Regions from separate parts of the Thauera chlorobenzoica genome, predicted to be linked through region 3. Evidence: predicted binding sites of a transcription regulator. Region 3 holds the regulator's gene; each other region holds the start of a gene.
The links. The regulator FNR, encoded in region 3, switches genes on or off when oxygen is low (the NO sensors DNR and NnrR bind a similar motif). The targets are predictions, from matches to a motif close to TTGANCTAGNTCAA.

Region 1 (4,498 bases), 1.2 Mb from region 3:
GCCGACGATCTTCCACGCGCGCTCCTGATCGGTCAGCGGACGCAGCACCTTGGCCGGTACGCCCGCCACCAGCATGCCGGGCGGCACTTTCATCTCGGCCTTCACGAAGGCGCAGGCGGCGACGATGCTGCCTTCGCCGATTTCGGCGTAGTCCATCACCACCGCATTCATGCCGATCAGGGCGTTGCGCCCGACGCGGCAGGCGTGGAGCACCGCGGCGTGGCCGATGTGGCCGTTCTGCTCGACCACGGTATCGATTTCGGGAAAGCCGTGCAGGACGCAGGCGTCCTGCACGTTGCTTCCTTCTTCGAGCACGATGCGGCCGAAGTCACCGCGCAGCGAGGCTTGCGGGGCGACGTAACAGCCCGGCCCGACGAAGACGTCGCCGATCAGCACCGCATCCGGATGAACGAAGGCGGTGGGGTGGATGACGGGACGGACGCCGTCGATTTCGTAGCAGGGCATGGGTCGTTTTCCTCCGGGGGCGTTTTCAGGCGGGTTCAGTCGACATGGTAACGGCGTTGCACGACGCGGAACCGGTTGGCAACGAAGGCGGCGTCGGCGTAGCTCGCATTGGCGGCCGGGTTCATGCCGACACCATGATAGTCGGAGAACGCCGCGGACTGGTTCACGAACACCCCGCCGGCGAGGTTCAGCGACAGCGCCACGCCGGCGCGCAGCGTCGCTTCGGTCATGGCCTCGATCACCGCGCTGCGGGTGGAGTACAGCCCCACCGTCAGCGCGCCGCGCTCGCGCACGATGCGCTCGGACAGCTGCAGCGCGGCGTCGGCGTCGGCCGCGCGCACGACGAAGCTGATCGGGCCGAAGCGTTCCTCCATATAGGCGGCCTCGTCGGCGGCGTCGCAGGCGACGATCACCGGCGTGCGCACTTGCGCCTGGGGGAACTCGGCATGGACGAGCGCCTTCGAGGCCAGCACCACCTGGCCGAAGCCGTGGGCTTGGTCGATGCGGGCGAGGGTGGCGGGCGACTGGATCGCGCCCAGTACCGCGGTGGCGACGGTCTCGTCGGAGAGGAAGCGGGCAACCGCGGCGCCGAGGTCGGCGGCGACTTCGTCGAAGCGCTTGTGGCCCTGGTCGGTGTCGATGCCGCCGGCGGGGACGATGATCGCCTGGGTCGTCGTACACATCTGGCCGGCGTACAGCGACAGGGTGAATGCGAGATTCTTCAGCATGCCCTTGTAGTTGTCGGTGGACTCGATGACGACGTTGTTGACGCCGGCCAGTTCGGCATACACCTGAGCCTGGCGGGCATGGTCGAGCAGCCAGTTGCCGAACGCGGTGCTGCCGGTGAAGTCGATCGACTTCACCGCCGGGTGGGTGGCAAGGTGGCGGGTGGCGGCGGGGTCGTCGACCACCGCGAGCGTCACCAGGTTGGGGTCCAGGCCCTGTTCGGCGAGCACTTCGCGGGCAATGGCGACGCTGATCGCCGCCGGCAGGATGGCGTTTTCATGAGGCTTGACGATCACCGGGTTGCCGGTGGCGAGCGCGGCGAAGAGGCCCGGATAGGTGTTCCAGGTGGGGAAGGTGCCGCAGCCGATCACCAGTGCGACGCCGCGACCGACGATCTCGAAGTGCTTGCGCAGGCGCAGCGGCGGGTTCTTGCCCTGGGGCTTTTCCCACACCGCCTCGGCGGGGATGCGGCTCATCTCGTCCCACGCGGTGGCGACCGCTTCGAGGCCGCGGTCCTGGGCGTGCGCGCCGCCGGCCTGGAAGGCCATCATCCAGCCCTGGCCAGTGGTCATCATCACCGCGTGGGCGAGCTCGAAGCTGCGCCGGTTCAGGCGCTGGAGGATTTCCAGGCAGATTCCGACCCGCCCTTCGGCACCGATCTGCCGCCAGCCGGGCATCGCCGCTTCGGCGGCACGTACCAGGGCATCGGGCGCGCAGACCGGGTAGCGTACGTCGAGGGCGATGCCGTAGGGTGAGCGCTCGGTCGCGGCCCAGCCGGCCTGACCCGGCTGGTCGAGGACGAAGTCGCGGCCGAGGTGGCTTTCGAAGGCGCGCTTGCCGGCTTCGGCGGCGTCCTCGCCGTAGCTCCGCGGGCTGGGCGTTTCGGCGTAGGGGCTCCAGTAGCCGCGCGTGTGCAGGGCGGAGAGGGCAGCGTCGAGGGTCGGCTTGTGGGCTTCGAAAAGAGGGTGGCTCATGGTCGTCTCCTTGGGGTGGTCAGGCCGGCACGCACGGTGAAATAGTGTGGGCTGCACAAAAATTTTGTGCCGGCAAGGTCTCGGGGGAAAAAAGTGCTTGTCTTTTGATGTAGCTCAAGACTACTATTGATTGACCGATCGGTCAAATTTATAAACGAGGCGCTGTGGGCATCATTGCATCCCGGCCCCGCTGCATGGAGAGACAGGGAACATGAACGAGGCGATGGAGACGATTCTTTTCGAAGTCGAGGACGGGGTCGCGACCCTGACGCTGAACCGTCCGGAGCGGCTCAACAGCTTCAACGACCGCATGCACGACGAGCTGCGCCAAGCGCTGGCGCGGGTGCGTGCAGGGCGGGCCGACGGCAGCGTCCGCGTGCTCGTGCTCACCGGCGCCGGGCGCGGCTTCTGCGCCGGCCAGGACCTGTCCGACCGCAACGTCGCGCCCGGCGGCGAGGCGGTCGACCTGGGGGCGTCGGTGGAAAAGAACTACAAGCCGCTGGTGCTGGCGCTGCGCGCGCTCGAGCTGCCGGTGATCGCCGCCGTCAACGGCGTCGCCGCAGGGGCGGGGGCGAACATCGCGCTGGCCTGCGACCTGGTGTTCGCCGCGCGCTCGGCGAGCTTCATCCAGGCGTTCAGCAAGCTCGGGCTGATTCCCGACACCGGCGGCACCTGGATCCTGCCGCGCCTGCTGGGGCCGGCGCGCGCCCTGGGCCTGGCCCTGCTCGGCGAACGCCTGAGCGCGGAGCAGGCCGAGCAGTGGGGGCTGATCTGGAAGACGGTGGACGATGCCGCGTTGATGAGCACGGTGGGCGCGGTTGCGCGCCAGCTCGCGCAGGGGCCGACCTTCGGCTACGCGCAGACGAAGAAGGCGATCTGGGAGAGCTCGCTGCGCGGCCTCGAAGCCCAGCTCGACGTCGAGCGCGACCTGATGTCGGCCTGCGGGCGTTCGGAAGACTACCGCGAGGGGGTGGCCGCATTCATGGACAAGCGTGCGCCGCAGTTCAAGGGCCGCTGAACGGCCGCTTCCGCGGCTCCTGGCCGACGGGAACATGGAAGCCGATGGTCGGCGGATGTGCACATTCGGCGGGTTGCGTACCCGCATTGCAATGAAGAGGATGGGATGAACAAGACGAGCCCGACACCGCAGGCACAGGATGCCCAGGCCGTGGCCGAACAGGTCGGCCGGTCGATGTATGCGCGCGACCACGCTTCGCGCGGACTGGGAATTGAAATCGCGGCGATCGGCCCGGGCTATGCGCGCCTCACCATGACGGTCGAGGAGCGCATGCTCAACGGCCTGGGCGCGTGTCACGGCGCCTTCATCACCGCGGTGGCCGATTCCGCCTTCGCCTATGCCTGCAACGCCTGCAACGAGCAGACCGTGGCTTCGGGCATCAGTCTGGATTTCCTGCGCCCGGGGCGGCTGGGCGACGTGCTCACCGCGGAAGCGCACGAAGTGCAGGCTTCCGGGCGCACCGGGTTGTACGACATCCGCGTCACCAACCAGGCCGGTGAGCTGGTCGCGCTGTTGCGCGGCAAGTCGTACCGGAAGAAGGGGCGGCCGGTGATCGTGGCGGGCGAGGGCGGCACGCACCTATCGAATATCGATTGATCAAGCACACCAAGGAGGAGACCATGCCGATCAACCGCTACGCGCCCGCGCAGCTCGAGCCGATCGAGACGGCCAGCGCCGACGAGCTGCGCGCCTTGCAGCTCGAACGGCTGCAATGGAGCGTGCGCCACGCGTACGACAACGTGCCGCACTATCGCCAGGCCTTCGATGCCAAGGGCGTGCATCCGGACGACCTGCGCACGCTCGAGGACCTGGCGAAGTTCCCGTTCACCACCAAGCACGACCTGCGCGACAACTACCCGTTCGGGATGTTCGCGGTGCCGCTCGAGCGGGTCGCCCGCATCCATGCTTCGTCCGGCACCACCGGCAAGCCGACGGTGGTCGGGTACACGCTGAAGGACATCGATACCTGGGCCACGGTGGTGGCGCGCTCGATCCGCGCCTCGGGCGGACGCCCCGGCGACATGGTGCACGTGTCCTACGGCTACGGGCTGTTTACCGGCGGCCTGGGGGCGCACTACGGCGCGGAGAAGCTCGGCTGCACCGTGGTGCCGATGTCGGGCGGGCAGACCGAGAAGCAGATCCAGGTGATCCAGGACTTCAAGCCGAAGATCATCATGGTGACGCCGTCCTACATGCTGACCATTCTCGACGAGATGGAGGCGCAGGGCATCGATCCGAAGAGCACTTCGCTCAAGATCGGCATCTTCGGCGCCGAGCCGTGGACGCCGGCGATGCGCGAGGCGATGGAGGCGCG
Region 2 (4,498 bases), 660 kb from region 3:
GCCACCAAGAAGCCGGTCGGTGGTTTCGACGCGAGCAGCCCGAGCGGCATCTTCTTCACCACGCGCGCGGCGCGGACGGGGTTCTGATGCCGCGCACCCTGTGTCTGCCCGCGGCGGTCGATGCCACCGCCTTTCGCCTGCTCAACGAATGGCAGCGCGGTTTTCCGCTCGAAGCGCGGCCGTTCGCGCGCATCGCCGAGGCGGTCGACGAAGATGAGGCGAGCGTGATCGCCGCCTATCGCCGGCTCGAGGCGCAGGGCCTGGTCAGCCGGGTCGGCGCCGTGTTCGCGCCGCGCCGCCTGGGGGCCAGCGCGCTGGCGGCGCTGGCGGCGCCGCCCGATCGCCTGGAGGCGGTGGCGGAGCGGGTGAGCCGGGAAGCGGCGATCAACCATAATTATCAGCGCGAGCACCGCTACAACCTGTGGTTCGTGGTCACCGCCGCGTCACAGGCCCATCTGGGCGAAATCATCGGCGGCATCGAGCGCGATACCGGGTGTGCGGTCATCGAGCTGCCGCTCGAGGAGGAGTTCCACATCGATCTCGGTTTCGACCTCAACGCGCAAGAGGCGGGTCGCGAACCCGGTTGCGCCGAGCGCCGGGAGCGGAGGGCGAAAACGGCGCTCCCCGACGAGCCGGGCGCGGGCCGGACCCTGTCCGAAGCCGAGCGCCGGCTGATCGCCACCTTGCAGCGCGGCCTCATGCTCGAGGCGCAGCCTTTTGCGCGTCTGGGGGCTGCGGTGGGGTTCGACGAGGCGGAAACCATCGAGTACATCCGGCAGTGGCAGGCCGAAGGGCTGATCCGCCGCTTCGGTGTCGTCGTGCGTCATCACGAGCTGGGGCTCGAAGCCAACGCGATGTGCGTGTGGGATATCCCCGACGCCGAAGTTTCCGCGCTCGGCCGCCGTCTTGCGGGCGAGGCCGCGGTCACGCTGTGCTACCGTCGCCGCCGCTCCCTGCCGGACTGGCCCTACAACCTGTTCTGCATGATCCACGGCAGTGCACGCGACGAGGTCCTCGCCGAACGCGCGGAACTCGCCCGTCGGCTCGGTCTCGACGCTTACCCCCATGGCGTGCTCTTCAGCTGCCGGCGGTTCAAGCAGACCGGTGCGCAGTACCTCGACAGCAAGGATCTTGCCCATGCCTGAGCCGCAATCCGGCGAATACGACGGGCGGCGGGCGGTGGCCGCCAGGCGTGCGCCCGACGACATCGACCGTCGTCTGATCAACGCCCTGCAGGGCGACTTCCCCCTCGATGAAACGCCGTTCGCACGCGTCGCTGCCGCCCTCGGCCTGTCCGAGGCGGAAGTCATCGGCCGCCTCCAGAGCCTGCTCGACGACCGCGTGCTGACCCGCTTCGGGCCGATGTTCCAGATCGAACGCATGGGCGGCGCCTTCTGCCTGGCGGCGATCGCGGTGTCCGAGGACCGATGGACGAGCGTGGTCGAAGCGGTCAATGCCTTTCCCGAAGTCGCGCACAATTACCGGCGCGAGCACCGCCTCAACATGTGGTTCGTCCTCGCCACCGAAACGCCCGACGGCATTGCCGGGGTCGCACGCCGGATCGAGTCGGCTACCGGACTGGCGGTGAACCTGTTCCCGAAAGAGCGGGAATACTTCGTCGAGATGAAACTGGAGGCCTGATGAACGCGTCCGATCTTTCCATCCTGATCGCCGCAGGCACCGAGGCAACGGCACCCGGCGCGCTCGCCACGGACGAGCTCGACCGTCGGATCGTGCTCGCCACCCAGGGCGGCCTGCCGCTGGCGCCGCGACCCTATGCGCTGGTCGCTGCCAGGCTCGGAATAAACGAGGATCAGGTGCGCGCCCGCCTCACCGCGATGCTCGCCGATGGCCGCATCCGCCGCATCGGTGCGGTGCCCAATCACTACGCGATCGGCTACACCGCGAACGGCATGAGCGTGTGGGACGTCGATGACGCGGTGATCGACGCCGCGGGCGAGCGGGTCGGGGCGCTGGCCTTCGTGACCCACTGCTACCGCCGTCCCCGCCATCTGCCGGACTGGCCCTACAACCTGTTCGCGATGGTCCACGCGGCCAGCCGCGAGGCCGCGCTGGCGCGGGTGGGGGAAATCGCCGCGCTGCTCGAGCGCGATTTCGGTGGCGCCTGCCGCGGCCACGACGTGCTGTTTTCGGCCGGCATCCTGAAAAAAACCGGGCTGCGCATCGGCGCCTGACGCCCTCCTTTCCGGGAGGGGCGCTCGCCCCCGCAGCCCGCTTCGCGCCCCCCTTGACCGGCATCATTTTTCTGCGCGCTCCGCTCGGCTGTAATCGCAGCAACCAGGAGGCTTTCATGTTCCGCATCTCGCACTTCATTCGCGAACTCGACCACCCCACCCCAGCGGGGCCGCGCCGTAATCCGCCCGGGCCGGTGGTGATCTGGAACCTGATCCGGCGCTGCAACCTGACCTGCGAGCACTGCTACTCGATCTCGGCGGACAAGGATTTCGCCGGCGAACTCGGTACCGCCGAAGTGTTCAAGGTGATGGACGAGCTCAAAGTCGCCCGCGTCCCGGTGCTGATCCTCTCCGGCGGCGAGCCCCTGCTGCGCCCGGACATTTTCGACATCGCCCGCCGCGCCAAGGCCATGGGGTTCTACGTCGGCCTGTCTTCGAACGGCACCCTGATCAACGAAACCAACATCGATGCCATCGACGCCATCGGCTTCGACTACGTCGGGGTGAGCCTGGACGGGATCGGCGCCACCCATGACCGCTTTCGCCGCAAGGAAGGCGCTTTCGCCGCCTCGATGCACGGCATCCGCCTGTGCCGCGAACGCGGGATCAAGGTTGGCGTGCGCTACACGATGACCGAAGGCAATGCCCACGACCTGCCCGCACTGCTCCGGCTGGTCGAAGACGAAGGCATCGACAAATTCTACTTCTCGCACCTGAACTACGCCGGACGGGGCAACAAGAACCGCGCCGGCGATGCCCGCCACCGCACCACCCGCGAAGCGATGGAGCGGCTGTTCGAAACCTGCCTCGAGTTGCACCGGCGCGGCATCGACAAGGATTTCGTCACCGGCAACAACGACACCGACGGCCCTTTCCTGCTGCACTGGGTGCAGCGCCGCTTCCCGGAGAAGGCCGCGCACATCGAGGCCAAGCTGCGCCAGTGGGGCGGCAACGCCAGCGGCGTGAACGTGGCCAACATCGACAACCTCGGCATCGTCCACCCGGATACGATGTGGTGGCATGTGCCGCTGGGCGATGTGCGCAAGCGCGCCTTCGGCGAGATCTGGAACGACCTGTCCAACCCCCTGCTCGCCGGCCTGAAGCAGCATCCGCGCAAGCTCGAGGGCCGCTGCGGCGCCTGTCGCTACCTGGAGATCTGCAACGGTAGCTCGCGTGTGCGCGCGGCACAGGTCACCGGTAACCCCTGGGCGGAGGACCCGGCCTGCTACCTTGATGACGACGAGATCGGCGTCAGCGCGCAAGACTACGGCGCCGAACGCGTGCGGACCACGCCCTGGAGCCGCGCGGGCAAGGTGTCGGCATGAAAGCGGCCGCGCCCCTGCTCGCCGGGCTGCTGCTGCTGGGCGGCGGCACGGCCGCGGAGCCTGCCGCCGCTGCGCCGTCGGCGAAGGCGCGGCCCGCCGAGGGCGCCGCTGCCGAGGCACTCCCTGCGGTGGCGCCGTCCCGGGTCGTGGACCTTTACCAGCAGCACTGCGCGGCCTGCCATGCACCCACCCGCTACGGCGCAATGGGGCCGGCGCTGCTCCCCGACAACCTCGCCCGCCTGCGCAAGGCCGAGGCCGTGAAGGTGATCGCCGAGGGCCGCACCGCCACCCAGATGCCGGGCTTCGCCGCACAGCTGAGCAAGGACGAGATCGCTGCGATCACCGACTGGATCTACACCCCGGTGGTCCCTGCGCCGCGCTGGAGCGAGGCCGATATCGCCGCTTCGCGCATCCAGCACGTCGATCCGGCCACGCTCTCCGACAAGCCGGTGTTCGAGGCCGATCCGCTCAACCTCTTCCTCGTGGTGGAGGCGGGCGATCACCACGTCAGCGTCCTCGACGGCGACAAGCTCGAGCCGATCCACCGCTTCCAGTCGCGCTTCGCGCTGCACGGCGGGCCGAAGTTCGCCGCCGACGGACGCTATGTGTTCTTCGCCTCGCGTGACGGCTGGATCACCAAGTTCGACCTGTGGAACCTCAAAGTGGTGGCCGAAGTGCGCGCCGGGATCAACACCCGCAACGTCGCCGCTTCGCCCGACGGTCGTCATGTCGCGGTGGCGAACTACCTGCCGCACAACATCGTGCTGCTCGACGGCGAGCTCAACCTGGTCAAGACGGTCGAGGCGGGTGACCGCGACGGCAAGCAGACTTCGCGGGTCTCGGCCGTCTACGATGCAAGTCCGCGCCAGTCTTTCATCGCCGCGCTGAAGGACGTGCCCGAGGTGTGGGAGATCAGCTACACGAAGGCGGTCGAGGACATCCCCACCGGCTTCATCCACGACTACAAGCAGCGCGAGG
Region 3 (4,498 bases):
CTACATGCGTCGAACTCGCCGCCATTTTGCGCCATACCCTGCAGCAGGCTGGCGGCAATGTCATCATCCCGGCCTTTGCCGTCGGCCGCACCCAGGAAATGCTGTTCGTGCTTGCCGAACTCGTGCGCTCGGGGCGCATCGAGCGGCTCGATGTCGTGGTCGACTCGCCGATGGCCGCCGCGGCGACCCAGTTGACGGTTCGTCATGCCGACCTGTGGGACGACGAGACTCGCGAGTTGTACGCCTGGACACAGCGCAACACGGACCGCTTCCGGCTGCGTTTCGTCCAGGACGTCGAGGAGTCGATGGCACTCAACAGCGTCGGTGGCGGGCTGGTGATCATCTCGGCCAGCGGGATGTGCGACGCCGGGCGCATCAGGCACCATCTGCGCTACAACCTCGGCCGCCGCGAATGCGCGATTGTCATCACCGGCTTCCAGGCGGCGGGCACCTTGGGGCGGCGTCTGGTCGATGGCGCACGCCAGGTCAGCCTGTTCGGCGAGCGCATCACGGTGCAGGCGCGCATCCACACCATCGGCGGTCTGTCGGCGCACGCCGACCAGCCTGCGCTGCTGAACTGGTTGCGCCATTTTGAGGCGGCGCCGCGCAGGACTTTCATCGTGCATGGCGAGGCCGAAGCGGCGGCGGCGTTCGCCGTCGCTGCCGAACACGAGCTTGGCTGGCCCGCCCTCACGGTGGCCGAGCCGCTCGTCCCCTACCTTCTGGGTTGATCGCCTCACCGGGTGGAGGGGGCGCCGCGATGAGCGATGAAGGGTACTGCAGCGGGCGCAGCGTGGAAGCGGGGGAGTCGCCGTCGCTCCTGCACGCGCGCGCGGCAAGAAGCCGGGCGCAGCGCCGGCCGGTGGGTGAGGTTTCGCGCTCAGGCGTTGTAACGCGCCAGGCGGGCAGGGTCGTGCAAGGTGATGCGCTTGCCCTGCACACTGATCAGGCCGACTTCGCTGAGGTCGTGAAAGATACGCGACAGGGTTTCAGGGGTGAGGTTGAGGCGGGACGCAATCACCTGCTTGCTCGTCGGCAGCGAAATTTCGCAGGGTTCGTCACTGTCGGCGACCTGGAGCAGATAGCCGATCACGCGCTGCATGCTCGAGCGCAGCGAATAGGTTTCGACGTCCTGGATCAGGCCGTGGAGCCGGATCGACAGGCCGGCAAGGAGCTTGCTGGCAAAGGTCGCATCCTGTTCGATCATCTCGCTGACCACCGCCTGGCTGACATGCACCAGCACGGTATCGGCAAGGGCTTCGGAAAACACCGGGTAGGGGTGGTTCATGAACATCACCGCCTCGCCGAAACTTTGCATCGGGCCGATGATTTCGACGACCTTCTCGGTCCCTTGGGACGACGAGAAGGCCAGCTTGACCTGGCCCGACACCACGAAGTAGAAGCCGTGCGGCTGGTCTCCGCGCTGAAACAGCACTTCGCCGCGCGAGACGTGGCGTTCGCGGGTGTAGCGCGAAACGCGCTCGATGTCGGTGTCGGACAGTTCGCTGAACAGCGGGATGCGTCTGAGCAGGGCGGGTATGTCGAGCGGGGCATGGGGGGGCATCGGCGGGCTCTCCGTATCGAGGCGCAATTTTAATCGAGGCCGGGGCGCGGACTCGCACCGGAGCTCGGGTTTCTTTCGTTGAAAGGGGACGGATGTACTACACAATCAAGCATCTTCATGTGACCTGCGTCGTACTCAGCGCAACGGGCTTTCTGCTCCGCGGGCTGTGGATGTTTACCGGCAGCCCGCTGCTTCAGCGGCCATTGACCCGGGTGCTGCCCCACGTTGTCGACAGCCTGTTGCTGCTCAGTGCGATCAGCCTCGCGATCATGATCGGGCAATACCCGTTTGCGGCCGACTGGGTCACGGCGAAAGTCTTCGGGCTGATCGCCTACATCCTCCTGGGCACCGTGGCGCTCAAGCGCGGCAGAACGCCGGCGGTGCGGACCACCGCCTTCGTCGGTGCGCTGCTGGTGTATGCCTGGATCGTGTCGATCGCCATCACCAAGAACATGGCGGGGTTCTTCGCCTGAGTCCGGGCGGCGGGAAAACCTCCCCGCCGGCAGCGCTCAGCGCGCGCCTGGCTGGTGCTGGATGAGGCTCTTCAGCCGTGCCGGCTCGAGCAGGCGGACGTGCTTTTGCTGCACGGCGATCAGGCCTTCGTCCTGGAAACGCGAGAACGCGCGCGACACCGTTTCCAGTTTCAGACCGAGGTAGGAGCCGATCTCTTCCCGCGTCATGCGCAGGTTGAACTCCTGGGCGGAGAAGCCGCGCGCGGTGAACCGCTGCGACATGTTCAGCAGGAAGGCCGCCAGGCGCTCCTCGGCCCGCATTGAGCCGAGCAGCATCATCACCCCGTGATCGCGCACGATCTCGCGGCTCATCACCTTGTGGAACTGCAGCTGCAGCCCTTCGACCTCGTGCGACATCTGCTCGAGCTTGTCGTAAGGGATCACGCAGACTTCGCTGTCTTCGAGCGCGACCGAATTGCAGGAATGGACCTCGGTGCTGATCCCGTCCAGGCCGAGGATCTCGCCGGTCATCTGGAAGCCGGTGACCTGCTCGCGGCCGTCTTCGAGCAGCACATCGGTCTTGAACGAGCCGGCACGGATGGCGTAGATCGCCTCGAACGGGTCACCCGCGTGGTAAAGGTTGTGCTGGCGCTTGATCTTGCGTCGCGCACCGACGAGCTCGTCGAGGCGGTTCAGCTCGCTGTTGGACAGCCCGAAAGGCAGGCACAGCTCCACCAGATTGCACTGCGAACAGGCAGACTTGAGTCCGCTTACGGTAATTGGCACTGTCGCCCTCATCTGCACGATAATCCGGCCTCCCCGACAAATGACCCCGATGGAGACCCCGGGCGCCCGGCATTCCACACCCGTTGACCCACGTCAACCAAAAAAATCAGGCGTTCTGCCATTGTTCGTCACACACAGCAGCAGCTAGATCATGAAAAGCCAGAACGAACTCCTCTTCGATCCGCAACTGATCCGTAGATTCGATATCAACGGGCCGCGGTATACCTCTTACCCGACAGCGGACCGCTTCGTCGAGGCCTTCAACGCCGACGCACTGAAGGCCTGGCTGGCAAAACGGGCCATCGGCGGGGTAAGCAGACCGCTTTCATTATACTTCCACATCCCGTTCTGCAACACGATCTGCTACTACTGCGCCTGCAACAAGATCATCACCAAGGATCACGGTCGTTCTGCCAAGTATCTGAAATACCTGGCTAAAGAAATCGAAATGCAGGCTGCCTGCCTTGAGGGCAGCCGGCAGGTGACGCAGCTTCACCTGGGTGGAGGCACCCCGACCTTCCTCTCGCACGACGAGATGCGCGAGCTGATGGCTTCGGTGCGCGAGCATTTCACCCTGGTGCCCAACGGCGAATACTCGATCGAAGTCGATCCGCGCAAGGTCGATTTCGATACCGTCAAGCTGCTCGCCGAGCTCGGCTTCAACCGCATGAGTGTCGGCGTGCAGGATTTCGCCGAGGATGTGCAGCGGGCGGTCAACCGTGTGCAAAGTTTCGAGGAAACCCAGCTCGTCATCGATGCCGCGCGCCAGACCGGGTTCAAGTCGGTCAGCATGGACCTGATCTACGGCCTGCCCAAGCAGAACGTGATCAGTTTCAACCGCAGCCTCGAGCAGGTGCTGCAGATCTCGCCCGATCGCATTTCGCTCTACAGCTACGCCCACCTGCCCGGGCTGTTCAAGCCGCAGCGCCGCATCCATTCCAGCGACATGCCCAGCGCCGACACCAAGCTGCAGCTGCTGCAGCTGGGCATCCGCCGCCTCACCGAAGCGGGCTACGTCTACATCGGCATGGACCACTTCGCCAAGCCCGATGACGAACTCACCGTGGCCCAGCGCCAGGGCCGCCTGCACCGCAACTTCCAGGGCTATTCGACGCAGGCCGAGTGCGATCTGCTCGCCTTCGGGGTGTCGGCGATCGGCAAGATCGGCCCGGTTTATGCGCAGAACGTCAAGACCCTGGACGAGTATTACGACGCCCTCGACCGCGACGAGCTGCCGGTGCTGCGCGGCATCGAGCTGACTGCCGACGATCTGCTGCGGCGTTCGATCATCCAGGCGCTGATGTGCCACTTCGAGCTGTCGATGCAGTCGATCGAGATCGCCCATCTGGTCGATTTCCGCGATTACTTCGCCGAAGAGCTCGCCGACCTGAAGGAAATGGAAAAGGCCGGGCTGGTGAAGATCGAGGGCGACTGGATCACCGTACAGCCGGCCGGTCGCCTGCTGGTGCGTGGCATCGCGATGGTGTTCGACCGCTACCTGCGCGCCGACCGCGAGCGCGCACGCTACTCGCGGGTGATCTGACCCCGCCCTTCGCATCGACTGCCGGGGCGGCAGGCGGCCGACACGGGCCGGTCATGCGGGGCGGAAGCAGCGGTTGCGGGGCGTTGATTCCGCCGCTTCAGCGAAGCGAAATCGGGCGGGCAGGATGCTGCACTGCGGCGTAAAATGCCGCTT

Region 1: paaN (phenylacetic acid degradation protein PaaN) is a predicted target of FNR. The motif match lies at 2,270-2,283, and genes of this name have one in related genera.
Region 2: nirJ (heme d1 biosynthesis radical SAM protein NirJ) is a predicted target of FNR. The motif match lies at 2,249-2,262, and genes of this name have one in related genera.

The regions. Positions count from the first base shown of each region.
Region 1 covers NZ_CP018839.1:2,262,145-2,266,642, forward strand. Annotated here, with positions in the region: gene paaY (phenylacetic acid degradation protein PaaY) at 1-465, opposite strand, end outside; gene paaN (phenylacetic acid degradation protein PaaN) at 501-2,165, opposite strand; gene paaG (2-(1,2-epoxy-1,2-dihydrophenyl)acetyl-CoA isomerase PaaG) at 2,377-3,183, shown strand; gene paaI (hydroxyphenylacetyl-CoA thioesterase PaaI) at 3,289-3,780, shown strand; gene paaK (phenylacetate--CoA ligase PaaK) at 3,804-4,498, shown strand, end outside.
Region 2 covers NZ_CP018839.1:2,813,836-2,818,333, forward strand. Annotated here, with positions in the region: gene Tchl_RS13025 (cytochrome D1 domain-containing protein) at 1-87, shown strand, start outside; gene ahbB (siroheme decarboxylase subunit beta) at 87-1,145, shown strand; gene Tchl_RS13035 (Lrp/AsnC family transcriptional regulator) at 1,138-1,641, shown strand; gene ahbB (siroheme decarboxylase subunit beta) at 1,641-2,195, shown strand; gene nirJ (heme d1 biosynthesis radical SAM protein NirJ) at 2,312-3,520, shown strand; gene Tchl_RS13050 (nitrite reductase) at 3,517-4,498, shown strand, end outside.
Region 3 covers NZ_CP018839.1:3,469,641-3,474,138, reverse strand. Annotated here, with positions in the region: gene Tchl_RS16205 (MBL fold metallo-hydrolase RNA specificity domain-containing protein) at 1-731, shown strand, start outside; gene Tchl_RS16200 (Crp/Fnr family transcriptional regulator) at 881-1,564, opposite strand; gene Tchl_RS16195 (SirB2 family protein) at 1,657-2,037, shown strand; gene fnr (fumarate/nitrate reduction transcriptional regulator Fnr) at 2,074-2,814, opposite strand; gene hemN (oxygen-independent coproporphyrinogen III oxidase) at 2,954-4,345, shown strand.